Regions from separate parts of the Vibrio hyugaensis genome, predicted to be linked through region 1. Evidence: riboswitches for the same ligand, from Rfam matches in the RefSeq annotation. Region 1 holds a riboswitch; the other holds the start of a gene.
The links. A riboswitch is a leader RNA that binds a small molecule or an ion and turns the genes downstream of it on or off. The one in region 1 is predicted to bind lysine.
Positions count from the first base shown of each region.

Region 2: linked by a shared signal. The riboswitch ahead of lysC (lysine-sensitive aspartokinase 3) and the one ahead of tet(35) (tetracycline efflux Na+/H+ antiporter family transporter Tet(35)) in region 1 are both predicted to bind lysine.

Region 1 is NZ_CP025794.1:848,419-864,270, forward strand. Features, by position in the region: gene hisF (imidazole glycerol phosphate synthase subunit HisF) at 1-316, opposite strand, end outside; gene hisA (1-(5-phosphoribosyl)-5-[(5-phosphoribosylamino)methylideneamino]imidazole-4-carboxamide isomerase) at 298-1,035, opposite strand; gene hisH (imidazole glycerol phosphate synthase subunit HisH) at 1,048-1,662, opposite strand; gene hisB (bifunctional histidinol-phosphatase/imidazoleglycerol-phosphate dehydratase HisB) at 1,689-2,762, opposite strand; gene hisC (histidinol-phosphate transaminase) at 2,834-3,874, opposite strand; gene hisD (histidinol dehydrogenase) at 3,887-5,197, opposite strand; gene hisG (ATP phosphoribosyltransferase) at 5,203-6,099, opposite strand; His leader region at 6,153-6,291, opposite strand; gene tet(35) (tetracycline efflux Na+/H+ antiporter family transporter Tet(35)) at 6,472-8,073, opposite strand; lysine riboswitch at 8,183-8,363, opposite strand; gene C1S74_RS04600 (H-NS family histone-like protein) at 8,963-9,370, shown strand; gene C1S74_RS04605 (inosine/guanosine kinase) at 9,505-10,809, opposite strand; gene C1S74_RS04610 (hypothetical protein) at 10,926-11,195, opposite strand; gene mnmA (tRNA 2-thiouridine(34) synthase MnmA) at 11,386-12,528, shown strand; gene hflD (high frequency lysogenization protein HflD) at 12,539-13,156, shown strand; gene purB (adenylosuccinate lyase) at 13,310-14,680, shown strand; gene C1S74_RS04630 (DUF3833 domain-containing protein) at 14,922-15,458, opposite strand; gene C1S74_RS04635 (chalcone isomerase family protein) at 15,458-15,852, opposite strand, start outside.
Region 2 is NZ_CP025794.1:2,591,488-2,607,339, forward strand. Features, by position in the region: partial or broken gene C1S74_RS12820 (IS630 family transposase) at 1-731, opposite strand, end outside; gene C1S74_RS12825 (cation:proton antiporter) at 977-2,251, opposite strand; gene metH (methionine synthase) at 2,441-6,121, shown strand; gene lysC (lysine-sensitive aspartokinase 3) at 6,197-7,549, opposite strand; lysine riboswitch at 7,671-7,849, opposite strand; gene C1S74_RS12845 (pyridoxal-phosphate-dependent aminotransferase family protein) at 8,074-9,195, shown strand; gene C1S74_RS12850 (PglL family O-oligosaccharyltransferase) at 9,252-11,036, opposite strand; gene uvrA (excinuclease ABC subunit UvrA) at 11,104-13,926, opposite strand; gene galU (UTP--glucose-1-phosphate uridylyltransferase GalU) at 14,064-14,936, opposite strand; gene C1S74_RS12865 (LuxR C-terminal-related transcriptional regulator) at 15,099-15,743, opposite strand.

The DNA.
Region 1 (15,852 bases):
CAGGTGAGTTGATAGACACCTTGTCTGCACCAAACTCAAGAATGCGTGCTGCGTCTTCCGCTGATTTAATACCACCAGCGACACAGAAAGGAATATCAATCACTTCTGCAACGCGAGCGACCCAACTTTTGTCAACGACACGGCCATCACTTGAAGCCGTAATATCGTAGAACACAAGTTCGTCAGCACCTTCTTCCGCATAACGCTGTGCCAGAGGAACGATGTCGCCAATGATTTCGTGATTGCGGAACTGGACGCCCTTAACCACTTGTCCATCACGAACATCAAGACATGGAATTATTCGCTTTGCCAGCATGCAAATGCCTCCTCTGCTGTGAACTTACCATCTAACAGCGCACGGCCAACAATCACGCCAGACACACCGCTGCCTTTTAGTGCTTCGATATCTGCTAATGAGCCGATGCCGCCTGAAGATTGGAACTGCACTTGTGGGTACTGTTTACATAGGTCAACGTAAAGCTCTACGTTTGAGCCCTCTAGCGTGCCGTCACGAGAAATGTCCGTACAAAGTACATGCTGTAGACCTACCGTTAGGTAATCATTGATCAGATCTTCGATAGTCACGCCTGAGTCTTCTTGCCAACCAGAGATCGCTACTTTACGCGTGCCGTCTTGGTCAATATTGATGTCTAGCGCTAAAGCGATTTTCTCAGCACCATATTTTTCCATCCAACCTTTCACAAGCTCTGGTTGTTTTACGGCTGTAGAACCAACTACAACACGTTGAGCACCGGCTTCTAGTAGATCAATCACGTCTTGCTCTGTACGAACACCACCACCGATTTGGATGTTCGCTGGCGTGCTTGCTAGTAGCTTCGCAATCAAATCAAGTTGGCGTGCAGTTGTGTCTTTCGCGCCAGTTAAATCCACCAAGTGCAACCAGTTAGCACCCGCTTGGTGGTACAAGTTGAACTGCTCTGCTGGGTCGACTTTGTACTCGGTTACTTGGCCGTAATCACCTTGATAAAGGCGAACCACCTGTCCTTCAATTAAATCTAGAGCTGGAATAATCACACTAAATCCCTTTTATAATTCTAAGAAGTTTTGAATAAGCTTCGCGCCCGCTTTTGAAGAACGCTCAGGGTGGAATTGCACACCATAGTAGTTGCCGCTTTGTACTGCTGCTGTGAACGGGTTACCGTACTCACATTCCGCAATAGTGTAATCCCCAACAGGCATTGCAAAACTGTGCACGAAGTAAAAGTACTCACCTTCTTCGATACCTTTGAAAAGTGGGTTACCTGCTTTTGCAGACACCGTGTTCCAGCCCATATGCGGCAGCGGTAAGTCGCCAGTCTGTAGCAACTTCACTTCGCCATCACAAAGTCCAAGACACTCAACTAACTCGTCGGCTTTCTGCCCTTTCTCTTGAGACACTTTGCCCAACAGTTGCATGCCTAAACAGATGCCTAACAGCGGCTTCTCTACCTGTTTTACCAAGCTGATAAGATCGCGCTCTTCTAGGTTCTTCATCGCTTCACTGGCGGTTCCCACCCCCGGTAGGAATAGCTTGTCAGCCGCCAATACAACTTGTGGATCTTTTGAAATCGTTACGTCATAACCTAGGCGTTCAATAGCAAACTTCACCGAAGAGACGTTGGCACAGCCAGTATCGATAATGACAACTTTCTGTTCTGTCACTGTTTTTCTCCTTGCTAACGTTAGCCTTAAAGTACGCCTTTACTACTTGGTAGCTCAGTGCCTTCTACTTTGATTGCTTGGCGCAAAGTACGACCAAACGCTTTAAATAGGCTCTCAATGATGTGGTGATCATTGTTGCCCGCAGAAGAAAGGTGCAACGTACATGCTAATGTGTCAGTCAGAGAGCGGAAGAAGTGAACCACCATCTCTGTTGAAAGGTCACCCACTTGCTCACGGCTAAACTGCGCGTCAAACTTAAGGTAAGGACGACCAGATAGGTCTAGTGCACATTGTGCCAAACACTCATCCATTGGCAGGCTAAAGCCAAAACGACCAATACCACGTTTGTCACCCAGTGCTTCTTTCAACGCTTGACCCAACGCAAGAGCGGTATCTTCTACTGTGTGGTGATCATCAATGTGCAGGTCACCTTCCACTTTACACACCATTTGGAATCCGCCGTGCGTCGCGATTTGATCCAGCATGTGATCAAAGAAGCCAAGACCTGTAGAGATGTCATTACCGCCTTGCTCATCAAGATTAACGAATACTTTGATGTCCGTTTCTTTTGTGGTGCGAACCACTTCAGCAACGCGCGCCTTCACAGTCAGATCTTTAAGGATCTGTTTCCAACCCATGGTTTCTGGGTTGTATTGAATGCCACGAATTGCCATATTTTCTGCAAGTTGAAGATCAGTTTGACGATCGCCAATCACAACGGAGTTTTGGAAATCAACTTTGCCACCTTGAAGGTAATCTTTTACCAAGCCTAATTTAGGCTTGCGGCAAGAGCAGTTATCTTCATCGAAGTGAGGACAAATCAGCACGTCATCGAACTTCACACCCTGAGATTCAAAAATCTCCATCATCATGTTGTGTGGAGCGTCAAAATCTTCTTGTGGGTAGCTGTCGGTACCTAAACCATCTTGGTTCGTTACCATAACTAGGCGGTATCCAGCATCCTGCAACGACAACAGGCTTGGGATAACAAATGGCTCTAGCTTTAGTTTGTCTAAACGGTCTACTTGAAAATCAATCGGCGGCTCAACAATTAAGGTGCCATCACGATCAATAAAAAGGATTTTTTGTTGTTTGCTCACTCGAGAACTTCCTTATTGCTATTCTTTTGGCGCTCCCGCTATTGAGCGAGAGCGATTAATTTTGTATCTGCTTATGCGTAGTAGTTTCTAATAAATCCAAGCGTTTTTTCACACTCGTCGCGGTTACCCACACTGATACGCACACAGTTTTCGATTGGCGAGTTACGCAGGATAATCCCCGTATCCCAAGCTGCTTTGAAAACATCATCGCCATCTGGGAATTTAACCAATAGGTAGTTACCCCATCCTTCAAAAACTTCCAAACCCGGAATCATCGACAAACCAACCTGTAAGTAAGCACGGTTCGCGTTCAAATCGAGCACTTGGAACTTCGCTCGCGCTAAACCAGCTTCCGAAAGCGCCTGAGTCGCAATTTCTGCCACTGGTACTGGTACTGGATACGGTGCGATAACTTTAAGAAGTACATTAATCAGCTCTTCGTTAGCAAGCGTAAATCCACAACGCAGACCAGCAAGCGCGAAAGCTTTCGACAGAGTACGCAAAATCGCAAGATTCGGGTATTGCGCCAGTAAGTCTACCGTTGAAGCTTCTGGGCAAAAATCAATGTACGCTTCGTCCATCACCACTATTGCACGGTCTTTTGTCATTTCTAGTAGAGAGACGATGTCTTCACGCTTAACCAAGTTACCCGTTGGGTTGTTTGGCGAACATACAAAAACCAGTTTCACGTTATCCAGATTAGCTTCGATACCTGCAAGGTCTAATTGCCAATCTGACGTTAGCGGCACGGTTTTGCGCTCGACACCAATGGTTTCTGCGCTGATGGCGTACATACCGTAAGTCGGTGGACAGTACAGAATCGCATCTTCACCCGGCTCACAGAATGCACGAATAAGTAATTCAATACCTTCATCTGCACCGCGAGAAGTCAGCGTTTGTTCTGGTTTTACACCCGCATAGGCTGCGTAAGCAGAAATCAGTTCTTTAGGCTGACATTCGCTGTAACGATTAAGGCGAGCGAAGTCTGTTTTGTATTCATTGTTGAATGGCGATTCGTTGGCATTTAGCCATACGTCACCGGTACCACCAATTCGGCGAGCCGATAAATAAGGGGTAAGTTGTTGGACTTGTTTACGCGCTAGCTTTTCCATCTCATTGTCCTCTTACTTAGCTGCCAGTTTTTCTGTGCGGGTTAGTTTCTCAGTACGGATTGTCACTGCACGTTTGTGCGCATCCAGACCTTCTGCTTCCGCCATCGTTACCACTGTTGGCGCAAGGTTCTTTAGACCATCAGCAGACAGTTCTTGAACCGTCATGCGTTTCGAGAAGTCCGCTAAGCCTAAGCTTGAATACGTGCGTGTGTAGCCGTAAGTAGGAAGAACGTGGTTCGTGCCCGATGCGTAATCACCTGCTGATTCAGGCGACCAATCACCTAGGAAGATGGAACCTGCGTTGTCGAGTAGAGGTAGAAGCTCGCGAGGATTCTTCGTCTGAACAATCAAGTGCTCAGGACCGTAGTAATTTGAAATCGAAATCGATTGAGTGAGAGACTCAGCAATGATGATCAAGCTTGACGCCAATGCTTGTTCCGCGATCTCCGCACGAGATAACTCTTTAAGCTGACGTTGAACCGCATCCGTCACTTGATCCGCAATAACAGGAGAAGGAGTCACAAGTACCACTTGAGAATCAGGACCGTGCTCTGCTTGGCTCAAAAGATCCGCAGCGATAAAGTCTGCATCTGCGGTTTCATCAGCAATCACAAGCACTTCAGATGGACCTGCTGGCATATCAATCGCAGCACCGCGGAAATCATTACTCACCTGACGTTTTGCTTCTGTCACGTAAGCGTTACCTGGACCAAAGATCTTATCAACTTTAGATACGGTTTCTGTTCCGTAAGCCATTGCAGCGACGGCTTGACCACCACCAACGTTGTACACTTCATCAATGCCGCACAGTTTGGCTACGTACAGAATCTCGTCAGCGATTGGCGGTGGAGAGCAAAGCACCACTTTACGACAACCTGCAATTTTTGCAGGAACGCCGAGCATTAGAACAGTCGAAGGCAATGGCGCACTACCGCCAGGAATGTACAAACCCACTTTTTGAATTGGGCGCGTTACCTGCTCACAAAGGACACCCGGCTGAGTTTCTACTTTAATTGGTTGTGGCTTTTGTGCTTTATGAAACTTCGAGATATTCTCATAAGCTTGCTCAAGCGCATTCTTCATTTTTTCAGAAAGACGCGCTGAAGCTTCATCAATTTCTTGAGCCGATACACGAATAGACTCCGGTTTCACACGGTCAAACTTCTCAGTCAGCTCTAATAATGCAGCATCACCATCTTTACGAACCTTCGCGATTACTTCAGAAACCGCTGCAGTGATGTTGGCACCTTCCGCAATTGCAGGGCGCTCTAGAATCGAATCTTGCTGGGTTTCACTTAACGATTGCCATACGACTGTTCTCATTGCAATTACTCCATCATTTTTTCAATTGGTAGTACTAGAATTGAGCTCGCACCCAGTTCCTTTAGCTGTTCCATGGTTTCCCAGAACAAGTTTTCAGTACTTACCAAATGAACCGCAACTTTTTGCTTGTCAGCAGATAGAGGCAATACCGTTGGGTCTTCTGCACCCGGTAATAGAGACTTAATTTGCTCAAGCTTCTCAGCAGGCGCATGTAGCATGATGTATTTTGATTCTTTTGCTTGCTGCACGCCTTGCATACGAGTCAATAGCTTATCGATAAGCGCAACTTTATCGGCGTCAAACTCACCTTTGCGTTGAATTAACGTTGCCTTCGACTTAAAGATAACTTCGGCTTCTTTTAGACCATTGGCTTCTAGCGTAGCGCCAGTAGAAACCAAGTCAGCGATAGCATCTGCTAGACCAGCTCGAGGCGCAACTTCTACAGAGCCTGTCAGCATACAAGTTGAGAACGGTACACCCGCGTCATCCATGTAAGCTTTAAGCAGTTGAGGGTAAGTCGTTGCGATGCGTTTGCCTGCTAGATCTTGAGGACCGTTATATTCTTCGTCTTTGTCGATTGCGATAGACAAACGGCACCCGCCAAAATCAAGACGACGAAGCTGAACAAAATCATAAGGTTCGCCCAAAGCTTTACGGTCTAAACGAACTTCTTCTAATTCATTCTCACCAATAAAACCTAGGTCAACAACACCATCCATAATTAAACCTGGGATGTCATCATCACGAACTAATAACAAATCAATTGGCATATTTTCAGAATGAACGACCAGACGCTCACCCATTACATTGAATTTCACACCACACTTTTTCAATAGAGCTTGGCTCTCTTTACTTAAGCGGCCTTTTTTCTGAATTGCGATTCTTAAGCGTTGTGTTTGCATTGCTTTATCCCTGTGCCAGATTCGATAATCTAAATATTTTATAAACCAGTAAAACTAAAAAACCCTCGAGAGATTTTGGTCTCCCGAGGGTTTGAAATCTGTTTACACTTTGATTTTCACCTCCGGGAGTATCCTGTCTCCCGGGTATGCGCGCATCTCCCGAAAGACTAAATTGGGTGATGATGGTGATGAATGTTCATTACAAAATTGCGCATACTTATTTCAAGGCTCGTCTTAGTTGCTTTGTTAGTAACCACACTAACCAAGCTGATTCTTTTTTTCAACCCTTAATTTTAAAAAAAATCGAATTGTATAATACAAATAAAAAAGGAGGCCGAAGCCTCCTTTTATTTTATGTTAATTATCAAGCAATTAAGCGTTCTGACACGATGCCATTTTTGACTTAGAAAGCCATGACAAAATTGCGCAAACGATAACAAAAGTAATCGACGCAGCAATGAAAGAGAATACGATAGACGCGGTCATACCAAGAGCGATAAAGCCCACGCATGAAACAAGCGCGACTGATAATGCATAAGGCAACTGAGTCGATACGTGATCAATGTGATTACAACGGGCGCCTGTCGACGACAGAATTGTCGTATCAGAGATTGGTGAACAGTGGTCACCGAATACCGCACCTGCCAGTACTGCACTCAACATTGGCAGCATAAGCGCTACGTCTGTTGCACCTGCCATGTCGCCCGCGATAGGGAGCATGATGCCAAACGTGCCCCACGACGTACCTGTCGAGAACGCCATTAGGCCAGATAGCAAGAATAGGATGACTGGTAGCCAATGCGGATTAATGTTGCCCTGAGCCATAGTCGATAGGTAAGAACCCGTCTTCATGTCACCGATAACAGAGCCGATAGTCCAAGCAAACACAAGGATAAGGATCGCACCAAACATTGACTTCGCACCAATCCAAAGTGTGCGGCCAATTTCCGCCATTGGGATGCCTTGCTTAAGTACAGTAAATAGTGCAACCGCAAGGCCCAGCAAGCTACCGTAAACTAAAGAAGTACCTACATCAGTGTTCTCGAACGCACCGAGGAGCGCAAACTCTTTACCGTCAGCGGCTAGGGCCTGCCCACCTGTGTAAAGCATAGAAGCGATCGTAGCAATGATAAGCGTAACGATAGGGAGAACTAGGTCAGAAACTTTACCCTTCTCGCTTTCACGAATATCTAGCTCTTCGTTTAGTTCATGTGCTTCTTGCGTGTCGTTTTCTTTGTCTTTTTCAAAACCACGGCCCTGAGAGGCGGCAATTTCGTGCTCACGCATTTTACCGATATCAAGACCGAACCACGCTACTGCAAATACCATAAGTAGAGCAAATACAGCATAGAAGTTCATTGGAATAAGACGAACATACGCACCGAGTGCTGAGTATTCAGTGATGCCGTGTGACACCAAGATACCGCCGATGATCGTAATGATGTAAGCACCCCAGCTTGAAGCAGGCATAATCACACACATAGGAGCTGCGGTGGAGTCTAGAATGTACGCCAGTTTAGCGCGAGACACATAGAAACGGTCTGTTACTGGACGAGAAATCGCACCAACAGCAAGACTGTTAAAGTAATCGTCGACAAAAATGAAGACGCCTAAGAAGGCAGCAAGAAGTTTAGAGCCACGTTTACTTTTAACTCGTGTTTGCGCCCATTCAGCAAAAGCGCGAGTACCGCCAGATAGCGTCAATAACGCCGTTGTCATACCTAAAAGAATTAGGAAACCGACAATACTCATGTTCCAAGTGTTAAGACCGCCGTCTTCAATAAAGACAGAAGAAACTTGAGAACTCACATAACCTATCGTGTTACCGATAGACCAATCATTAAGCAGAATCGCACCAAGTACGATACCTACACCAAGAGAAACTAATACGCGTCGAGTCAAAATCGCCAGTGTCAAAGCGACAATCGGCGGTAGTAACGAAACAGGAGAATGTGCAAAATCTATTAAATTCATGATCTTCAAAAACCAAAGTTTGGCTAGAGATCTACTGCAGACAAGTCACGTAGCATACGGTACGTGCTCATGTTGAACTTAGCGACAGGGAAGCGAACACTCCACCCAACCCTACAGTAGCGCTCCATAGTTTAATGTAAATATACTATGGCAGTGTTGTTCCTTTCAGAGACAACCCCAGCAAGTGGTTTTGATAGGCCACTTACTTCGGCAATCTTCGCCTTCCACTATTATTCATTGGCATCACCCCAATAATAGCTACTCTTCGAGACTGCACCTCTACGGCAATAACAAACAATTAACCATTAATTGTACAAATTAACAACAAATTGTCTGCAATATTGCATCAGGTGACAGCCATTGTACTCATGAAGACCTCCAATGCAACACATCAAACTAAATTAAATGAATAAATAATCGCAGTTTTGATTTATAAATAGAATGTGAGCCAACTATAGATTGAGCAACTGCAATCACGACAATGCTGTCTTTTATGAAACTTTATTACTACCATCAATTCTTCATGTTTTGTGTTCTAACAATAAATGAAAGAAATATGACATTCGGTTTTCCCTCTTTTCCTACTTTCCTGTCAGATTGAGAGAAATAGAATTCAACATATAAATAAAGAAACCACTAATCGAGAAAAACGCAGTATCTATAATGAAAAAACTGAGGTTAAACTCAATTAAGAATTCATATCTGTAAATTAATATTGCTTTATTAAGAAAAAAACCAAGAAATTTAATCTAAATCATGAATTAGCATTTGCACATATGAGAAAGATAAAGTTAAATATAAGGACTCTATGTTTTATTTCTCGTTTAGCATTTAATTAATCGTATCGATAACTAGTGTTGAACCTTTTAACCTATTAATAGGAATCGTTATGTCAGAGCTGACTAAAACACTTCTAAATATCCGTAGCCTTCGTGCATTCTCTCGTGAGCTGACTCTAGAACAATTGGAAGAAGCTCTAGATAAATTAACTATCGTTGTTGAAGAGCGTAAAGAAGCTGAAGAAGCTGACCGCGCAGCACTTGCTGAGCAAGAAGCAAAACTTGCAGCTATCGCTGAGCAAATCGCTCAAGACGGTATCGACGTTGAAGCACTAATCAGTGCACTATCTGGCGAAACGAAGACTAAAGCGAAAGCTAAACGCGCTCCTCGTCCAGCTAAGTACAAGTACACTGACACTAACGGCGAAGAAAAAACTTGGACGGGTCAAGGTCGTACACCTTCATCAATCCAAGAGCAACTTGATGCAGGTAAATCTCTAGACGATTTCCTAATCTAATAAAAGATTTATGAAATTAAAAAAGGTTCCCAAATGGGAACCTTTTTATTTATCTGTAAGTAGATACAAAAATGGCGCATTTGGAATGCGCCATTTTTTCGTATGCTAGGAATTACCTAATTCAACGTGATTAATTAACGTTCCCAGTATGCTTCTTCCAAACTATCTTCACGCTCCGGCAGGCCGCGAGAAAGACGTGGAGAGTGTTGAACTAACACTTCATAACTTGCACGGTTTGCGTATTTACAAACTTGAGAGAATGAAGAGTAAGTTAAATACTCATTGCTGTGCTTGCTTGAGTTAGGCACATTTTCTTTGTGGTATTTATTTGCCGCCATATCGTGAAGAACCGCAGACAATGCCGCATCACCTGCGCCATTGGTGTTCTTAATTTTTTCTGGGCCACCCATGTATGGAGAGATATGTGAATATACTTTAATTGCATTCTCGCACGTATCTTTCTTCGCTGGGCGACTAAATTCGAAACGGTTAAATTCAGCAATAGAACCTGGAAGTAATGGCAAAGAAGTTTCACGTTTCGCGCTATCTTCAGTGTAACCCGCCATAAATAGGCCAACAGGACCAGCAGTACAAAGCACTAGATCAGCCCAATCTAACGTTTTATCCGATGCTGCTAGAGGATCAGATTCGCCCGTTAATGCTTCCGCTTCATCTTCATTCATTGCAACAACAGAAACGTTATCGCGAATAAACTCTTGCCAGAATGTAGGGTCATCTTGAATAACGAATTTGGTACCTAGCGTTAATACAACAGGTACATCGTGTTTCTTCGCGTATTCAATCGCACGCATCGTTGCTTCAGGCATTGGGTCACCTTCTTTACAACGAACGAGGTATGCAGTCAGTACTAAAGCCGACGCGCTCTTGAAAATCTTTTCAGGGATATTGTCTGGGTGAAGTTGGTTCATTTGACCTTCGCTGATAGCGAAAGTACGTTCACCGTCTTCAGTAATAAGAGCAAAACAACGACCAATTGCACCCTCAACACCTTGTAGGTAGTTCAGATCCATGCGGCTTGATGTGTTACATAAATAACGGTAACCGTAGCTGCCGATTTTGATATCTTGGCTCATTACACCCAGAAGCGTTGAGCGGTCATCTGCCAACACAGAATAATTGTGTAGCGTATTACCAATCGTGCCACCTGCATACTCATTGGTAATTAGGCATTCTTCTTTTAATTGTTGATAAAGCGCTTCTGCTGTTGCGTCATCAATTACCAACGAGTGTCCTTTACTCAAACCGTACTTTTCAATCACATCCGTTGTAACTTTCGCCTCAATATCAACCAGAGTCTGATCAATACCAATGATGTGAGTGCGCGTCATCTTTTTGCTTTCTTGTGCTTGGCTCACCAATGGGTCACGAGCATGAACAGGAAAATAGTGCTTCGATTTGCGTTGTCCAGGAAATTTCATATTGTTAGTCTGAGTAAGGGATGAAAAGGAGAACGGATTCTATACCGCTGACAATAAAGCAGCAATAAAAGCGATTATAGCAAACGTTTGCACCCTGCTTTTTATTTTCTAACGCTCTATTCGCCTTCCATGAAACCCAAATCAGGCAGCTGTTCGAGGTGTTCGGTATAGCGCTTTAGATTGAATTCACCTTCATTTTTCATCACGTCGAAAATCTCGATAGACATAGCACACGCCATCATCGCAACCGCATCTTCACGTGGTGTACCAGTCATCATCAAACGCATTAACGTCTCTTTGACTTTAATAGGGTTACCGTCTTCAAGTTGATTCTCTACAATTTCAATCAACTCAGCTTCTTGCATAAATTGGTTTTCTTCAGTCATTTGATTTTTCCTCTTGGATTTTTGCCAACTATGCCATATATAACCCTTCTATACTTATCGAATTTAACTCTCACGTTCGTATTTGGATAAATTTAAGCCAAAATCGAAGTGTGATTTCGATCTCGGATCTGTCACCGGTCTGTGGATTCTGTTAGAATCTGCGTCCCGTTTATTTAAGTGGTGTTTAGTAATGTCTGATAACAGCCAAAAGAAAGTCATCGTCGGTATGTCCGGCGGCGTTGATTCATCTGTTTCTGCGTATCTTCTAAAGCAACAAGGCTACCAAGTAGAAGGCCTGTTCATGAAGAACTGGGAAGAAGATGACAACGAAGAATATTGTACAGCAGCAGAAGATCTTGCTGATGCTCAAGCAGTATGTGACAAGCTGGGCATTCACCTACACACCATCAACTTTGCTGCTGAGTACTGGGATAACGTATTTGAGTACTTCTTAGCTGAATACAAAGCTGGTCGTACACCAAACCCAGACATTCTTTGTAACAAAGAAATCAAGTTCAAAGCATTCCTAGAATTCGCTGATGAAGTGCTTGATGCAGATTACATTGCAATGGGTCACTACGTACGTCGTTCATTCCCAGAGAACGCTTTACCTGGTGAAGAACAGGAGAAACCACAGATGCTACGTGGTCTAGATGGCAACAAAGATCAAAGCTACTTCCTGTACACATTAAGCAACGAGCAAATTGCTCGTAGCCTATTCCCTGTTGGTGACCTAGAGAAGCCAGAAGTACGCCGCATTGCGGAAGAGCAAGATCTAATCACCGCGAAGAAGAAAGACTCGACGGGTATTTGTTTCATCGGTGAGCGCAAGTTCACTGAGTTCCTCGGTAAATACCTACCTGCGCAACCTGGTAACATTGAAACACCAGAAGGCGAAGTGATTGGTCAACACCAAGGCCTGATGTACCACACGCTTGGTCAGCGTAAAGGTCTTCACATCGGTGGACGTAAAGGCGGCGGCGGTAACGAAGACCCATGGTTCGTTGGCGAGAAAGATCTAAAGCGTAATGTTTTGATTGCGGTACAAGGTAAAGACCACCCGATGCTAAAATCAGAAGGTCTACTTGCATCACAACTTCACTGGGTAGATCGTGAGCCAATTCGCGATGTTATGAAGTGCACAGTGAAAACACGTTACCGTCAGGAAGATATTCCTTGTACAATCATCCCTATCGATGATGAGAACATTAAGGTGATCTTTGACGAACCACAAATTGCCGTGACTCCAGGTCAATCGGCCGTGTTCTACAAAGATGACGTGTGCCTAGGTGGCGGCATCATCGAGCAACGCATTAAATATTCTCAAGCTTAGGAGTCGTTACGTGGCGAATACACTTTATGACCGTACTATCGCTTTCGCAGGCATTTGCCAAGCTGTTGCATTGGTTCAACAGGCAGCGAAAAACGGACATTGTGATCAAGATGCCTTTGAAACGTCAATTAACGCCATTATCAATACAAACCCAGCGAACACTATTGGTGTCTTTGGTCGTGAATCCGACTTAAAGCTGGGTCTTGAGTGCTTAGTGAAAGGGATTGATAGCACCCCGTCAGGGAGTGAAGTTACTCGCTACATCATTAGCCTAATGGCATTAGAGCGCAAGCTAACAGGCCGCAACGATGCAATGTCACAACTTGGTGACCGTATCCAAATGGCTCAGCGTCAAACGGAACATTTTGAATTGCTGGACGATCAAATGATCAGCAACCTAGCAAGCATTTACTTGGATGTTGTTAGCCCTATCGGCCCTCGCATTCAAGTTACCGGTACCCCATCCGTGCTGCAACAAACCTCTAACCAACACAAAGTTCGCGCGTTGTTGTTATCAGGTATTCGTAGTGCAGTACTCTGGCGTCAAGTTGGCGGTAAACGTCGCCACTTAATCTTTGGACGCAAAAAGATGGTCGAGCAAGCACAAATTCTTCTTGCTCGTATGTAATAAGGTAATAAATAAGCAGCTCGCGTTTATCGCGAGCTCATTTTTTTCTACCAAAACAAATCCCGCGCAAACGTTTGCGCAATATTCGTGACAATTGCCACAGTTATTGGTATAAAGCTCACGAAATTTAGAAACCCAATTCAGGAGAACATCATGGAACTGTCAGCATTGACTGCTGTTTCACCAGTAGACGGTCGTTACGGAAGCAAGACAATTGCGTTACGCGAAATTTTCAGTGAGTACGGTCTACTTAAGTACCGTACTATCGTTGAAATCCGCTGGCTACAAAAGCTTGCTGCTACTGCTGAAATTGCAGAAGTGCCAGCGTTTAGCGCAGAAGCAAACCAATTCCTAGACGACCTTGCTGCAAACTTCTCTGAAGAAGATGCACGCCGTATCAAAGAGATCGAGCGTACAACTAACCACGACGTTAAAGCGGTTGAGTACTTCCTCAAAGAGAAAGTAGCAGACGTTCCTGAACTGCACGCAGTAAACGAGTTCTTCCACTTTGCATGTACTTCTGAAGACATCAACAACACATCACACGCTCTAATGCTTAAAGAAGCGCGTGAAACTGTGATTCTTCCAGAAATTCGCAACCTAATCGACGCAATCAAAGCGCTTGCTGTTGAATACCGCGACATCCCACTTCTGTCTCGTACACACGGCCAGCCAGCTTCTCCATCTACAATGGGTAAAGAAATGGCAAACGTGGCGTACCGTATGGAGCGTCAATTCAAGCAAATCGAAAATGTCGAAATTCTTGCGAAAATCAACGGCGCGGTAGGTAACTACAACGCACACCTTTCAGCTTACCCAGAGCTAGATTGGCACCAGTTCTCTGAAGAGTTCATCACTGAATCTCTAGGCGTAACTTGGAACCCTTACACAACTCAGATCGAGCCTCACGATTACATCGCAGAACTATTCGATGCGGTTGCACGCTTCAACACAATCCTGATTGATTTCGATCGTGACGTTTGGGGTTACATTGCACTAGGCCACTTCAAGCAAAAAACCATTGCTGGTGAGATCGGTTCTTCAACAATGCCTCACAAAGTTAACCCAATCGACTTTGAAAACTCTGAAGGTAACCTAGGCCTTGCGAACGCAGTATTCGGTCACCTAGCACAGAAACTGCCTATCTCTCGTTGGCAACGTGACCTTACTGACTCTACGGTTCTACGTAACCTTGGCGTTGGTGTTGGCTACGCAATCATCGCTTACACTTCAACGCTAAAAGGCATCAGCAAGCTAGAAGTAAACCGTGAAGCGCTTCTTGCTGAACTCGACAAGAACTGGGAGGTACTAGCAGAGCCAGTGCAAACAGTAATGCGTCGTTACGGCATCGAGAAGCCATACGAGAAGCTAAAAGAGCTGACTCGTGGTAAACGTGTAGACGGCGAAGCAATGCGTAACTTCATTGACGGTCTTGAGCTTCCTGAGCACGAGAAAGCACGCCTGAAAGAGATGACACCAGCTAACTATATCGGTCAAGCAATCGAGCTGACAGACAAGCTGTAAGATTCGGAATTCCAAAAATCGTGAGGGTTGACGTGAAAGCGTCAACCCTTTCTTTATTTTAGGGGTAACAGGCTTCGCCCTACAGAACGCTACGATTCGGGGTAAGGGATAAGACTCGATTATATCCATCCAAAAGGCATCTTTGCCAACACTTCCAAAGTTAAGCTTGCCTTTACTAAAATACTAGTTCCTCACTCTCGGTTTCTAGAGCGAAGCGCTCCCGCATCTCGATTCTTTATTTCTATTGCCTCTGGAAGAAAAGAGTAATCGTCCCTACTTCAACGCCAAATTTCTTAATCTTGGTGAGATTAAACACGTGCATTTCATCCTGGCGGTAAAGCCAATCATCAAACGACACCGTGATAGTTGAATCATCCATTTTCAACTCGAAGTCATATTGCCATTGCAGCGCATTACCCGTCTCTTTACCGGTCGCTACACCAATAATGTCGTCCGCTTTCCCTTGATAAGTACCATCTTCGAGTCTGGTAATGACCCATATACGCTGGTCAAGCTCGCCATCATCAAAGACAAAATCTTCCACCAGTGTTAGCTCATTGCCTTTCACTGTACCGACGATATCGACCTCGAAGCGACGCGTTTGCTTATCGGTGTAATCCTGCACCATCCCCCATGCTTTGACATCACCTTCGAAATAGCCGAACAAATCGAAGGCTGGAGTAGCGGGTTGGTAATTGTCGATATCAGCAGAACATGCGCCAAGCAGTGTTGCCGCTGCGACAATCGAAGTTTTTAAGATACGCTTTAGTACTTTCACTACCTTACCTGCCCAATAAGTTGTTTACGAAGTTTAGGAAATTCAGTTTTTGGTGATAACCAAATGGAAAGAAACGCATCATTAAGTCCCTCATCCTTAACATAACCAACTATCTGATAAGGCTTGCTGCCCGCTTGTCGATAGATAAGTTGCCCTGTTTTTCCATCAGTGAGGTAGGTAAGCTCATCGCCTTTTTTGATGTTAGGGAACATGGTGTCAAATTCAGAGATCCAAGCCTGACGGTAAGCTTGCGTGAAACCAAGCTTTTGCCATTGTTCATCCGTCACATCAAGAAGTTGCTGCTTGCTAATGTCTCTTTGATAATTAATTTCGAGCGCAAATGGGTGAGGAGAAATGTCATTAGAAACGAGATACTGTCCGTCTGGTGCTTTTA
Region 2 (15,852 bases), 1.7 Mb from region 1:
GCAATGTCATCTGTATGCCATCCAGCCCTATCCATGATCACGACAGCATGACGGCCATACTCTGTTACTTGAGAGATTTGATTAAGGTGCTGGATCATAATTTCTTTATTTACCCAAGGTACGACGATGGCTTCCCCTATTCCTCTTCTTGGACAGACAGAACCGAATAAGTAAGCATACTCAAATTGCTGTTGCTTCACCGCTCGGGGTCTTGTGCCACGCTCCGCCCATAAGCGAGTCGTGGTATTTTGTTGCCCAAATCTCGCTTCGTCTTGAAACCAGACATCGACCGCCTCAAGGCTTATGTGATCGTTTCAGTTTTGAATTTTTTTAAAATCGTCTTGGAGCTGTTGAGATTGAGAAGGGTGTTTGGAGCGTGATGTTATCCAAGAAAAGCCCATACGATTGAGCAAGTAATAGATAGAATCTGGGTGGTAATGCTTGCCAAACTCTTTGATGATGTAGGCGTGAATGTCACTACCAGTTAATCTTCCTCCAGAAGGTTCGGAAGCTCGCCTCTTAATATATTGGCTTAACTGTTCACGTTGTTTTGGGGTAAGAAACGTAGGTCTTCCTGTTCTTGGTTTTTCTTGTAAGCCTTCAAGTCCTTCCTCCAGAAAGGTCTGAACCCATTTATTTACGCTAGTGCGACTTACCTTTAAGTACTTGGCAATCTGTGTTCGAGATTGTCCTTCTTTAAAGTGTGCTAGAGCGAGTAGACGCATCTTCATCTGAATAGACTTTTGCTGGCTAGCGAGCTTTTTAAAGTTGATGTTACTGAAGCTATCCCTAGTATTCTCGAACAAGAAGTTATAAAGCTAATTAGATCATATTCTTACTTAGATTGGTATAAGTCTGTCTGGGTTGGTTCGGGGAATAAAAAAGGCAGCCAATCGGCTGCCTAGTTTTATCGATTATAAGAGAGTTTATTCTTGAGGAACTTTAGTTTCTGACTGTTCAACAAAGGCTTCGGCTTCTATCTTTTTTTTGCTTGCTTCGCTTTCTCAATCATTGGCGTTATCGTTGAGCCTTGAATAAGGATAGAGAAAACTACAACAGAGTAGGTCATCACCATGATGATCTCTTTCACATCAATCAGTTTTTCTGGGATGACTAAAATGCCTGATGGGATTGATAGTGCCATTGCTAAGGCTAGGCCCCCACGCAATCCACCCCAAGTTAGAATCTTTACTGACCATGGGTTGTACTTTCTGTAGCGTTTAAATCCAATATAAGAGATAAAGACACTTAGGTAGCGGGCAGCTAGTACTAACGGCACAGATACCGCCATCATAATCCAGTCTTCTTTATGGAATTCGAATAGCAACATCGACATACCAATCAGAAGGAATAGTACACCATTCAAGAACTCGTCGACCAACTCCCAGAAATGGTCTAGGTGATCTTCACTTTCTTTTGAGAACCCGATAAAGCGTGTCCAGTTACCAATCATGATGCCAGATACCACCATTGCAAGTGGTCCCGAAACATGGAGGTATTCTGCTAGTGCATAACCTGCTGTAGGAACGCCAATCGTTAATAACAGTTCCATGGAGTGGTCGTCTGTCGCACTAATCAGATAGTGGAACACTAATCCTAATACGAAGCCGTAAACAATACCGCCAATAGCCTCTTGAATGAATAGAAGGGTTACGCTACCAACTGTTGGTGCTTCTGTACCGAATGCGATTGTGAATAGAGTAACGAAGATAACTAGACCAAAACCATCGTTAAACAGAGACTCGCCTTCAATTTGTGTCGAAATGCGTCTTGGAGCATCCAGTTTCTTTACGATAGCCAGTACGGCAATAGGGTCGGTTGGGGAAATCAGTGCGCCAAACAGTAAGCAGTAAACAAGATCAAATTGAATACCAATAACTTGGCAGAAGCCGTAAAGAACAAAACCAATGAAGAATGTGGAGAAGAGCGTTGCACCTAAAGCGAGTACCGTGATTTCCCACTTTTGATCTTTAAGGTTAGGAAGTTTGATACCCAAACCACCGGCAAAAAGCAGGAAGCCGAGTATGCCCTTCAGAAGAAAATCTTCGAAATTTATGCTGGTGACGGTTTCTGTGGCAATCTCAGTAAGATGAAACCAATCGTTTTGACCTGCGATTAGAATGAGAAGTGAAAGGATCATCGAACCAGCGGTAATGGCGATGGTCGTTTGCATCTTTCCTATCTTGCTGTTTACAAAGGCGATAACCATTGCTGCCGCGGATAGAAAACATAAAGTATGATAGACCGACATAGAGCTCTCTATTTGTAACATTTTATGAATGGAATTCTCGGCCGATGTTGTCTAAATAGCAAACATTTTTTCGTGATTATTTTGTAACTCGAGACAATACAAAATAATTACAATTCCTATTTTAGACGTCTAGACTCCTGTTGCTTGTGTGATAGGATGGAGAAATAACAAAAGGAATGAGGCTGTACTGTGGGAAGTAATGTAAGACAACAGATTGAAGCTCAGTTAAAGCAACGTATTCTTCTGATCGATGGTGGTATGGGCACCATGATTCAGGGCTACAAACTGGAAGAGCAAGATTATCGAGGAGAACGCTTTGCCGATTGGCATTGCGATCTAAAAGGCAACAACGATTTGTTGGTGCTTAGTCAGCCTCAATTGATAAAAGAGATACACACTGCTTATTTAGAAGCAGGTGCTGATATTTTAGAGACCAATACCTTCAACGCCACGACCATCGCGATGGCGGATTATGATATGGAAGGTCTCAGTGAAGAGATTAACTTCGCGGCTGCTAAGCTTGCCCGTGAAGCCGCTGATGAATGGACGGCAAAGACTCCTGACCGTCCGCGTTATGTTGCCGGTGTACTTGGCCCAACCAACCGTACTTGTTCTATCTCTCCTGACGTAAATGACCCGGGTTATCGTAATGTTTCGTTTGATGAACTAGTTGAAGCTTATTCCGAGTCAACTCACGCCTTAATTAAAGGTGGTTCTGACCTTATTCTGATCGAGACGATCTTTGATACGTTGAATGCCAAAGCTTGTGCCTTTGCAGTTGATTCCGTCTTTGAAGAGCTGGGATTTAAACTTCCAGTTATGATTTCAGGCACGATTACGGACGCGTCTGGACGAACACTATCTGGGCAAACAACCGAAGCTTTCTATAATTCGTTACGCCATGTTAACCCTATTTCGTTTGGTTTGAACTGTGCACTTGGGCCCGACGAATTGCGCCCGTATGTAGAAGAATTATCGCGTATATCTGAATCCTTTCTCTCTACTCATCCAAATGCGGGTTTGCCGAACGCATTTGGTGAATATGACCTTTCACCTGAAGATATGGCTGAACATGTTAAAGAGTGGGCAGAGAGTGGTTTCTTAAATTTAATTGGTGGTTGTTGTGGTACGACACCAGAACACATCCGTCACATGGCAATGGCAGTTGAGGGTGTGAAGCCTCGAGAGTTGCCTGATCTTACGGTTGCTTGCCGCTTGTCAGGTCTTGAGCCACTAACGATCGAAAAAGAAACCTTGTTTATCAACGTGGGTGAGCGCACGAACGTAACTGGCTCTGCTCGTTTTAAACGCTTGATTAAAGAAGAGCTCTACGATGAGGCTCTTGAGGTAGCTCGTCAACAAGTAGAGAACGGCGCTCAGATCATCGATATCAACATGGATGAAGGTATGTTGGATGCTGAAGCCTGTATGGTTCGCTTCCTTAATCTATGTGCATCTGAGCCAGATATATCAAAAGTACCAATCATGGTTGACTCGTCTAAATGGGAGGTTATCGAAGCTGGCTTGAAGTGTATTCAAGGCAAAGGCATTGTTAACTCTATCTCTTTGAAAGAAGGGAAGGAGAAGTTTGTTGAACAAGCGAAGTTGATCCGTCGTTATGGTGCTGCCGTTATTGTGATGGCATTTGATGAACTTGGTCAGGCGGAAACACGAGAGCGTAAACTTGAAATTTGTACCAATGCGTATCGAATCCTTGTTGATGAAGTTGGCTTCCCGCCAGAAGACATTATCTTTGATCCAAACATTTTTGCTGTCGCGACAGGTATTGAAGAACACAACAATTACGCTGTGGATTTCATCGAAGCGGTGGCTGATATCAAACGCGACTTACCTCATGCGATGATCTCTGGTGGTGTCTCTAACGTTTCCTTCTCATTCCGCGGTAATAACTACGTTCGTGAAGCGATTCATGCGGTATTCCTGTACCACTGTTTTAAAAATGGCATGGACATGGGCATCGTTAACGCGGGTCAGCTAGAAATCTACGATAACGTTCCTGACAAGTTGCGTGAAGCGGTAGAAGATGTGGTTCTCAACCGTCGTGATGATTCAACTGAGCGACTACTTGATATCGCCGCCGAATACGCAGGAAAGGGTGTTGGCAAAGAAGAAGATGCTTCTGCTCTAGAGTGGCGTACTTGGCCAGTAGAAAAACGTTTAGAGCATGCGCTGGTAAAGGGCATCACTGAGTTTATTGTCGAAGATACAGAAGAGGCCCGTTTAAATGCCTCCAAGCCATTAGAAGTGATTGAAGGCCCTCTCATGGATGGCATGAACGTGGTTGGTGACTTGTTTGGGGAAGGTAAGATGTTCCTTCCGCAGGTGGTTAAGTCTGCTCGTGTAATGAAACAAGCGGTTGCCCACCTTGAGCCTTTCATTAACAAAGAAAAGCAAGCGGGCTCATCGAATGGCAAAATCTTGCTCGCGACGGTGAAAGGTGACGTTCACGATATCGGTAAGAATATCGTTGGTGTAGTTTTGCAGTGTAACAACTACGAAATCATTGACCTTGGTGTCATGGTGCCGTGCGAAAAGATCCTCAAAGTCGCGAAAGAAGAGAATGTCGATATTATTGGTTTATCAGGCCTTATCACCCCTTCTCTTGATGAAATGGTTCACGTAGCAAAAGAGATGGAGCGTCTTGATTTTGATTTGCCACTCTTGATTGGCGGTGCAACGACGTCAAAAGCGCATACTGCGGTTAAGATTGAACAAAACTACAAGAACCCAGTGGTGTATGTGAATAATGCTTCGCGAGCGGTTGGAGTATGTACATCATTGTTGTCTGATGAACTTCGTCCTGCGTTTGTGGAGAAGCTAGATGAGGATTACGTTCGTGTCCGTGATCAACACAACCGTAAAAAGCCAAGAACCAAGCCTGTCACTCTAGAAGAAGCTCGTGCCAATAAGGTTGCTATTGATTGGGACGTTTACACACCGCCAGCACCCGTTAAGCCAGGCATCCATGTTTTTGACGATTTCGATATTGCGACACTGCGTCAGTACATCGATTGGACGCCTTTCTTTATGACATGGTCTCTCGTTGGCAAGTACCCGACCATTTTTAAACACTCAGAGGTTGGCGAAGAGGCGAAGCGTTTGTTCAAAGATGCAAATGATTTGCTGGATCGCGTTGAGCGTGAAGGATTGCTTAAGGCTCGTGGTATGTGTGGTTTGTTCCCCGCGGCGAGTGTTGGCGATGATATCGAAGTCTACACAGATGAATCACGCACCGAAGTAGCGAAAGTTTTGCTCAATTTACGTCAGCAGACCGAGAAACCAAAAGGTTTCAACTACTGCCTTTCTGATTATGTTGCTCCGAAAGAGTCGGGTAAAAAAGATTGGATTGGCGCGTTTGCAGTGACTGGTGGAATCGGTGAGCGTGAACTCGCAGATGAATACAAAGCACAAGGTGATGATTACAACGCTATTATGATTCAAGCGGTTGCGGATCGTCTGGCAGAAGCATTTGCTGAGTGTCTGCATGAACGAGTACGTAAAGAAATTTGGGGCTATGCGGCAGAAGAAGCTCTCTCTAATGAAGATCTGATTCGTGAAAAGTACCAAGGTATTCGACCTGCTCCGGGTTATCCAGCATGCCCTGAACATACCGAGAAAGGACCTCTTTGGGAATTGATGAATGTTGAAGAGAATATTGGTATGTCTTTGACCTCGAGCTATGCGATGTATCCAGGTGCCTCTGTTTCTGGCTGGTACTTCTCCCACCCAGACTCACGTTATTTTGCGATCGCTCAGATCCAAGAGGATCAGATGCTAAGTTACGCTGATCGCAAGGGCTGGGATAGGATCGAGGCTGAAAAGTGGCTCGGTCCAAACATTAACGGTTAAATCGATCCACACACAAAGGAAAAGGGCTGCTACGTGCAGCCCTTTGCTTTATTCGTCCAGAGTATTTAGTCGCGATTATTGCTCGAATAACTCTGTATGCAGTTTCTGAATAGCTTGTCGTGATACAGACTCATGAACAAGAAAACATAAGTTATGTGGGCTTGCACCGTAACAAATCATACGTAAGTTGAAGTCCTCTAGTGTTCCGAAGACTTGCTTAGCGTAGCCTTTGCTCTCGCTCATGTTGTTACCAATCAGAGCGACTAAACACAGGTCGTGCTCAACTTCTACTGTACACAATTCTTCGAGCTCTTCGCGTACTGCCTGTGGTAGCTGTGGTGTACCGCCTGATGTGTCTGTTTGATCGAGAGTGAGTGACACACTGATTTCAGATGTGGTGATCAAGTCCACTGAGATTTTGTGTTTAGCTAGGATCTCGAATACTTTCGCTAAGAATCCGTAAGCATGGAACATGTTCACGCTGCGCAGAGTGACCATAGTTTGATTGCAACGAAGAGCAAGTGCTCGGAATAGCGGTGAGCTCTCTACTTGGTGTCGAATCCACGTACCACCTTTTTCTGGCTCTTTAGAAGAGCCAACGAAGACCGGAATATCGTGACGGAGTGCTGGTACCAGAGTGGAAGGGTGAAGGATCTTCGCGCCGAAGTTTGCCATCTCTGATGCTTCGCTAAAGCTGATCTCAGGAATTGGTGACGCTTTGGGTGCAATACGTGGGTCGGTAGTGTAAATGCCCGGAACGTCAGTCCAGATCTCTAGGCCTGCCGCTTTAACACCTTCAGCAATCAAAGCTGCGCTGTAGTCACTACCACCGCGACCTAATGTCGTGGTGTTGCCTTCTTCATCTGAGCCAATAAAGCCCTGTGTAATGACGACATGTTTTTGGCAAAGAGGAACCAGCTGTTCTTGCGCTAGCATTGAAATACTTTCTAGTTGTGGTTCTGCGCGGCCAAAGTTGCCATCTGTTTTTAAAATATCTCGAATATCAAAACGAGCGGCGTTGATACCTCTTTCACGCATTAACTGAGCAAGAATATGAGTCGACATCAGTTCGCCACATGCCACTAAATGATCTGTCAGTTTAGTACTTGCTTGAATAGAGGCTGCTTCCGCAAGGCTGGTAACAGTATCAAGAATTTCGTAAACCTCAGCCGCCGCTTTAGTCGCATCTTCTAACTGAGATAAGATAGATTCATGAATATCGGCTAATTTTTGTAGCACTTCTGCGCGTTGCTCTTGGTCCTGAACACCGTTTGCCAATTCGACCAAAATGTTGGTAACACCAGAACAAGCACTGCTCACGACAAGACGGGTATTTGGATTGTTTTCTATAATGGTGGCACAACGACTCATTGCCTCAAAGTTGGCAACACTGGTTCCACCGAATTTCGCTACGTTAAATGCGCTCACTGCGTTCTCCCACGACTTCCTAAAAAATTACAACGTAAATTGGTTGCCAATACATCCAATGTTTTGGTGAGGAAAGGAACAGAGCAAATAGAGAGGTATTTAGAATGTAATTTGAAAATTTACCCTCAGAAGCCCTTCATCAGACTGCGCTGATGACAGTTGATGGGACTCAACCCAAGTCAACCGATAAGCCAAATCCTGCAACTTTGACTTACCTCGGCACTACTCCCCCTGAGTGATTGGTATTGGAATTGCGGCTCCACAAATCACCTGCCTGGGCAGTGCTCCTCTTCTGCATAAAGCTCAAACATTGAACGGTTTTGTTGTCACAATGTCAACCAATATCTCCAACCAGAATGAAAGTTTTTATTAACGAATTTGTGACAGTGGTTTGACCTCTATACTTAGGGCTAATTGCCGATAGAGAAAAAATCTATTAGGGTGAAAAGTTCGATACCTGAGACAACCTTTTAAATAGAATTTTTACAACGCTCAGGATGAATGACTGCAATCAAGGAGCTGACATGCCGATCCAAAGCTTTATTCCCCCACATCGTATTTTGATGGGACCTGGCCCATCTGATATTTCACCTCAGGTTTTACAGGCGCTCAGCCGTCCAACGGTTGGCCATCTAGATCCACTTTTTATCGCGATGATGGATGAGCTAAAACAACTACTCAAATACGCCTTCCAAACTGAGAACGAATTCACTATCGCTGTTTCTGCGCCAGGCAGTGCGGGGATGGAAACGTGCTTCGTTAATCTGATTGAAAAGGGTGACAAAGTTATCGTCTGTCGCAATGGTGTTTTCGGTGAGCGCATGCGTGAAAATGTGGTTCGTGCTGGTGGTGAGGCGATTGTCGTCGATGATGAATGGGGTACACCTGTATCGATAGATAAAGTTGAAGAGGTGTTGAAAGATCATCCTGACGCCAAGATTCTTGCCTTCGTACATGCGGAAACATCGACGGGTGCGGTAAGTGATGCTCAAACGTTAGGTCAGCTAGCCAAACAATTCGGTTTGTTGTCGATTGTAGATGCGGTGACATCACTCGGTGGCGTGCCGCTTAAGGTTGATGAGTGGCAGTTGGATGCTGTTTACTCAGGAAGTCAGAAATGCTTGTCGTGTGTACCGGGGTTATCACCTGTGACGCTTTCTCCTGCTGCCATAGAGAAGATTCATGCCAGAACGACACCGGTTCAAAGCTGGTTCTTGGATCAAAGTTTAGTATTAGGTTACTGGAGTGGAGAGGGCAAACGCAGCTATCACCACACAGCACCAGTGAACAGTTTATATGCATTTCATGAGGCACTACTTATCCTGAAGAACGAAGGCTTAGAAAATGCGTGGGCACGCCATCAATTGATGCATGAGAAGCTAAAAGCAGGATTACAGAAGTTGGGTTTTGAATTTGTGGTAGAAGAAGAGTACCGCTTACCGCAACTTAACGCGATTTACGTTCCAGAGGGCGTTGATGAAGCTAAAGTGCGTCATCATCTGCTTGAAACCTACAACCTTGAGATTGGTGCGGGCTTGGGAGCGCTTGCCGGTAAAGCATGGCGAATTGGTTTGATGGGCTATGGTGCTCGACCTGAAAATGTTGCTTTGTGTTTGCGTGCTTTAGAAGAATCGCTGACTGAGTAAAATGATTCGACAACGAGATAAAGAAAAGCGAAGGTCATCCCTTCGCTTTTTTATGTTTATTGATCAGCACCAGAAGTTGGCGTTGGTGAAGCTGATACGGCTTGAGAAGGAGGTTGATAATTGACGCCACTGAAATCAACCTTAGGAAACAAGAATTGTGCCTCTGCACGGATTTGTTCTGCCTTGCTCGTATCATCCAGTCCTTGATATGCAAGGATTAGGTTGTTGTAGAACGCTGGACGAGGCTTATCTTTAATGATCTCTAACGACCAATCAATGTATGGCTGAATTAACGTTGGATCTTGTTTGTATAATCCAATGTTCAAGAAGGTGCTGTAGACATCCCAGTCAAAACGATCTTTCCAAACCACAGGGTTCGTCACCTGATTCAAGATATCTGGGTTGGTTGGACGCGTGGTCTCAAACTTGGTTAACACGTAGTTGGTATGCAAAGCACTCATCATATAAAAGCTGAATACGACTGGAATCACTAAGCTGCAAACGCGCAGTAAGCTTTTAGTTACTCGGCTAAAAGGTGCTTGGCGGTAACGGGAGACTCGTTGGTCAACCCAGTACAGCAGGATTATGAAGATTATCCAATGCACCAGTGAGTGGTAAAACGGATACTCTAGCTGTGAATGGAGAATGATAGGGATGAACAGAGCGAGCAAGGCTAGGCGAGTGCCTCGTTTTGCCTGATAGATTCTATGCAGCACTAACGCCATCGCGAGGAAGATCCCCAAGATTGGTAATAACCCGCCTTCTACTGACCAATACAAGAGTTCGTTATGTGGGTGGTCCATCGACGGTAAACCCGCAGGGTAATTCTCATTTAGAGCATGTTGGCGAGCCGTGTATAGCATGTATTCTGATTCAAACTTACCGTAACCATAACCAGTAAATGGCTTTTCAATCACCATATCGAGCGTTTGCGGGAAGGTATAAGCTCGGGGTGATTCCATGTTCACTTTTTCGCTGGCTAATCCGCTACCATCAGGAAAAGCGATCTGCATGATCACAATAGATAAGACTAAGCCAGTTGCCATTGCGACTGCCCAACGTACGAACCTTGCTTTGGTTGCGAAGCGATACATGTACGGAATGACTAATAGGATCGCGATGATTGAAGCAAGCCACCCCGTTCGAGATGCCAATGCAACAATAAGTGGTAGAGTTAGTACTGGCACGGCATAGAGCAGATAAATATCACTGAGTTTACGCGAGTATTTATAAGGCTGACGAACAAGCAGATAACTTGCGATCACTAAGCCTGTCGCGAGAAAACTCGCCATGACATTGGGTTGTTGGAAAATACCATATGGGCGGTTGGCTACCGTGTCATATCCAAATACGTTTCCCGGCTTAAGGTAAAGGTATTGGGTTAAGCCGAAAATCGCCTCTATAACAACCGCAAGCACAATAAGCCACAACAAACGTTGGCGGTGCTTGTTGCTAAAATGGAACTGCTGCAGTACCACAAAGAAAAACATGCCGCACCAAAGGCCAATCAGTTTATTGGCTGCAAGCGTACTATCTGCGTTGGGGTAGAAGATTGGCAATGTCATGATGATACAGCTAATCAACAGGCCAATCGTTAATTTGGAATAGCGTAATACACGGTTGGTCGCAAGTTGGTAGCAGCCGATCCCGAGTGCAAAGCTGAACGCCATCCAAGTGGTTGCGTTGAAAGACAATGCGAGTCCAGAGCCGCCTGGATTTGGCATAAAGAAGTGCATCGCCAGCAGAAAAAGTGCCGCTAGCGCGATGAGAAACTTGCGATTAAGAGGAACTTGAATTTTCCCTGGAGAAAGCTTAGTTCCACTGACGTGTATAGTAGCCATAGTTATTGTGTTGTTCTGAATGAAAAAAGACCAGCAGTGGCTGGTCTTTGTACTTTACCTGTTTTTTCTACTTCAACATAGGCTTAAGGAAGCGAGCTGTGTGCGAACCTTCGATCTGAGACACATCTTCCGGTGTTCCTTGCGCGATGATCTCACCGCCACCTTGGCCGCCTTCTGGTCCTAAGTCGATAATCCAGTCCGCTGTCTTGATTACGTCTAGGTTATGTTCAATCACCACTACTGTGTTTCCGTGATCGCGTAGACGATGCAGAACGGTCAGTAACTGTTGAATATCATGAAAGTGAAGGCCCGTTGTTGGCTCATCAAGAATGTACAAGGTTTTACCTGTATCACGCTTAGAGAGTTCACGTGCTAGTTTCACACGTTGTGCTTCACCACCTGATAATGTGGTTGCTGCTTGGCCTAGGCGAATGTACGACAAACCCACATCCATCAGCGTTTGCAGTTTACGAGCAATGGCAGGCACTGGATCAAAGAAGGTTCGAGCATCTTCTACTGTCATTTCCAATACTTCATCAATGGTCTTGCCTTTGTAACGCACTTCAAGTGTTTCACGGTTGTAGCGCTTACCTTTACATACATCACAAGGAACATATACGTCAGGTAGGAAATGCATTTCTACTTTGATTACGCCATCACCCTGACACGCTTCACAACGACCTCCGCGCACGTTAAAGCTAAAGCGTCCCGGCTTGTAGCCACGAGAACGCGACTCTTGTGTACCTGCAAACAGCTCACGAATCGGAGTAAAGATACCCGTATAAGTCGCAGGGTTTGAACGTGGTGTTCGACCGATTGGGCTCTGGTCGATATCGATAACTTTATCGAAGTGCTCCAGACCTTTGACCGATTTGTAGGGTGAAGGGTGCGCCGTTGTTGCACCGTTCAATTGAGTATGAGCAATCTTAAAGAAGGTATCGTTGATCAGAGTTGATTTACCTGAGCCTGATACGCCCGTAATACAACTAAACAAACCAACAGGAATCGAAAGGTCGACATTCTTAAGGTTATTACCTGTAGCGCCCTGCAACTCAACCGTTTTCTTTGGATCTCGCGGAGTACGTTCTTTTGGTATCGCAATCTCTTTTGCGCCACTTAAGTACTGACCTGTCAGAGAGTTCGGGTTAGCGATGATATCTTCCATCGTACCTTCTGCGACCACGTTACCGCCGTGCACTCCAGCGCCGGGACCAATATCAATCACGTGGTCTGCACAACGAATGGCATCTTCATCGTGTTCAACGACTAATACCGTATTGCCTAAATCTCGTAGATGGGTCAAGGTCTTCAATAGGCGTTCATTATCGCGCTGGTGGAGGCCTATTGATGGCTCATCCAGAACGTACATTACCCCCACTAAACCAGCACCAATTTGGCTCGCTAGACGAATACGTTGCGCCTCACCGCCTGAGAGGGTTTCTGCACTGCGTGACAAGTTTAGATAGTTCAAACCAACGTTAACCAAGAACTGTAGACGGTCATTGATTTCTTTCATCACTTTTTCAGCGATTTGAGCACGTTGACCTTGTAGCTTCAGTGTGTGGAAGAAATCCAACGCATCCGCAATGCTGAGTTCAACGATCTCTGGCAATGTTGTATCGGCAATAAAAACATTGCGCGCTTCAAGGCGTAAACGAGTGCCGCCACAGCTTGAGCAAGATTTGGTTGAGATGTATTTTGCGAGCTCTTCGCGTACTGAGTTTGATTCGGTATCGCGGTAACGACGCTCAAGGGTGTTTAGGATCCCTTCGAATGGATGGCGTTTAACGCGAATATCACCACGATCGTTAATGTATTTGAACTCAACTTCGGTACGCCCAGAACCTTTAAGAATGATGTCTTGGGTCTTCTTCGGTAAGGAGTTAAACGGAACGTGAAGATCAAAGCCGTAATGATCCGCCAAGGCTGTTAGCATTTGGAAGTAGTAGTAATTTTTCTGATCCCAACCTCGAATTGCCCCTTGCGCTAAGCTGAGTGAGTCATCTTGAATCACTCGACTAGGATCGAAATATTGCTGCACACCTAAACCATCACAAGTGCCACAAGCCCCCGCTGGGTTGTTGAACGAGAACAAACGAGGCTCAAGCTCTTGCATGCTGTAACCACAAAGTGGGCAGGCAAAGTTTGCTGAGAAAATTACTTCCTCACCGTCGCCATCCATTGGCGCAACAACCGCGATACCACCAGAAAGCTCTAATGTGGTTTCGAATGATTCTGCCAAACGTTGCTGCAAATCTGGACGCACTTTAAAGCGATCCACAACCACTTCAATCGTGTGTTTTTTATGTAGCTCTAGTGTCGGTGGATCGGAAAGATCACAGGTTTCACCGTCGATGCGTGCACGAATAAAACCTTGTGCTGCGAGGTTCTCTAACGTTTTAACGTGCTCACCTTTTCGCTCTTTTACGATCGGAGCAAGGAGCATCATTTTACTGCCTTCTGGTAACTCTAAAACCTTGTCGACCATTTGGCTGACGGTTTGAGCGGCAAGCGGCGTATGATGAGTCGGACAGCGAGGTTCACCAACACGAGCGTAAAGCAGGCGCAGATAGTCGTAGACTTCCGTGATGGTACCGACAGTTGAACGAGGGTTATGTGACGTCGATTTTTGCTCGATTGAGATTGCTGGAGACAAGCCTTCGATATGATCGACATCTGGCTTTTCCATAAGAGATAAAAACTGACGAGCGTAAGCGGATAATGACTCAACGTAACGTCTCTGGCCTTCCGCATACAATGTATCGAAAGCGAGAGAAGATTTACCAGAACCACTTAAACCAGTGATAACAGTCAGTTTATCGCGGGGGATCGTAAGGCTGATGTCTTTGAGGTTATGGGTGCGGGCACCGCGAACTTCTATTTTATCCATCGTTTTTGCTCTATGTATAACCAAGTGACGCAAGTATTACATAGTGTGAGAAATGTGCAAAGAGAATACTGGACAAAAAAACAGTAAGAAAAAGCCCGACATCTAGCCGAGCTTTCTAATCAATAAGTTGGGTTTGATTACGCTTCTTTCTTAGTCGCGTGTTTACCTAGCTCTGATTTTTTCTCATCTTTTAGGTAAAGGTTCTCAAAGCAGTAGTTAGTGGCTTCGATGTAGCCTTCTACGCTACCACAGTCAAAACGTTGGCCTTTGAATTTGTATGCCAGTACACAGCCCGCTTTTGCTTGTTTAAGCAGTGCGTCGGTAATTTGGATTTCACCGCCTTTACCTGGCTCTGTGTTTTCGATTAATTCGAAAATGTCTGGCGTCAGGATGTAACGACCAATGATAGCTAGGTTGCTTGGCGCAGTACCTTGTTCTGGTTTCTCAACCATGTCATCAACGCGGTAGATATCGTCTTTGATCATCTCACCAGAGATAACGCCGTATTTGTGCGTCTCTTCTGCTGGAACTTCTTGAACCGCAACAATTGAACAACGGAATTGTTTGAACAGCGCTACCATTTGAGCTAGTACGCCTTCGTCTTCGTTAACACAAAGGTCATCCGCAAGTACAACGGCAAACGGTTCATCACCAATAAGTTCACGACCAGTTAGGATAGCGTGACCAAGGCCTTTCATTTCACGTTGGCGGATGTAAGTGAAGTTAGCAGAGTCAATGATTTCACGAATGTCGACTAACAGTTCTTCTTTGTTAGTGCCGCTGATTTGGTGCTCAAGCTCATAGTTTTTATCGAAGTGATCCATGATCGAGTGTTTGCCACGACCTGTAACGATACACATGCCGTTCATACCTGCTTGAATTGCTTCTTCAACGCCATACTCAATGAGCGGCTTGTTCACTACTGGCATCATTTCTTTTGGCATGGACTTTGTTGCTGGAAGGAAGCGCGTACCATAGCCCGCTGCAGGGAACAGACATTTTTTAATCATTGGGGGAATATCCTTTCTCAATTTTTTTAATAAAGAATCTGAGCGACACTTTAACACGAGAGGTGCATATGAATCATGAATTAAGTAGGAAAAAATGTGAGACAGGAAGAGCAAAGAAGCATGAGCAACACAACAATTATTATTTATGTGTTGCTCTAATGGTTAAGACATCAGGTTTTGATCAGCCCAAGCGATGGCTTGTACGCGATTTTTAACCGACAGCTTTTTGAATATCTGATACAAGTGTGACTTGATGGTGAACTCACTGACAAACAGCTCTTCCGCCATTTGATTATTAGATGCGCCAGCTTGGAGGCAGCGTAATACTTGTAGTTCACGAATGGTCAAATCGACAGTGGCAGGCGCAGTATGTGTGTTAATGACGTTGCGATAGTAATGCAATAATTGGCTTGTTACGTTCCTTGGCAACCAATTTTGTCCGTTTACAATACCTTTTAAGCCTTCTCCAATTTGTTCAAGCGAACTGTCTTGATAGAACACTCCTTTCAACTGGCCAAATGCTAGCAATTCATCAGTCGTTAAACGCTTGGGGACATTAAACACCACGGTCTCAAAATTTTTCCATATCAGCGGGAGGTTTTTGATCGATTGAACCAGCGATTTATGTTCACTGAAATCGATCATTAAGATCTTATTGCGATGTTTGGGGTTGGCTTCCATGAGCGCGTCGGTAGAGATCACTGGAATGTCGATATCGGTGTAGTTGACCAAGTCTTCAACTTTTTTCTCCGCATGGTCTTCCATACTGATCAGAAACAGTTTTCTCGCATAAGCCGATTTTTTCACGCGCTCTTTTCTCCTTGAATTCATAACGCTGAATACGTTGGCATCAAACATAAATCAGAGCTATAGGGTTCAATAAGAAATGCGTTGAGATTCAAAGGTTCACGAAACG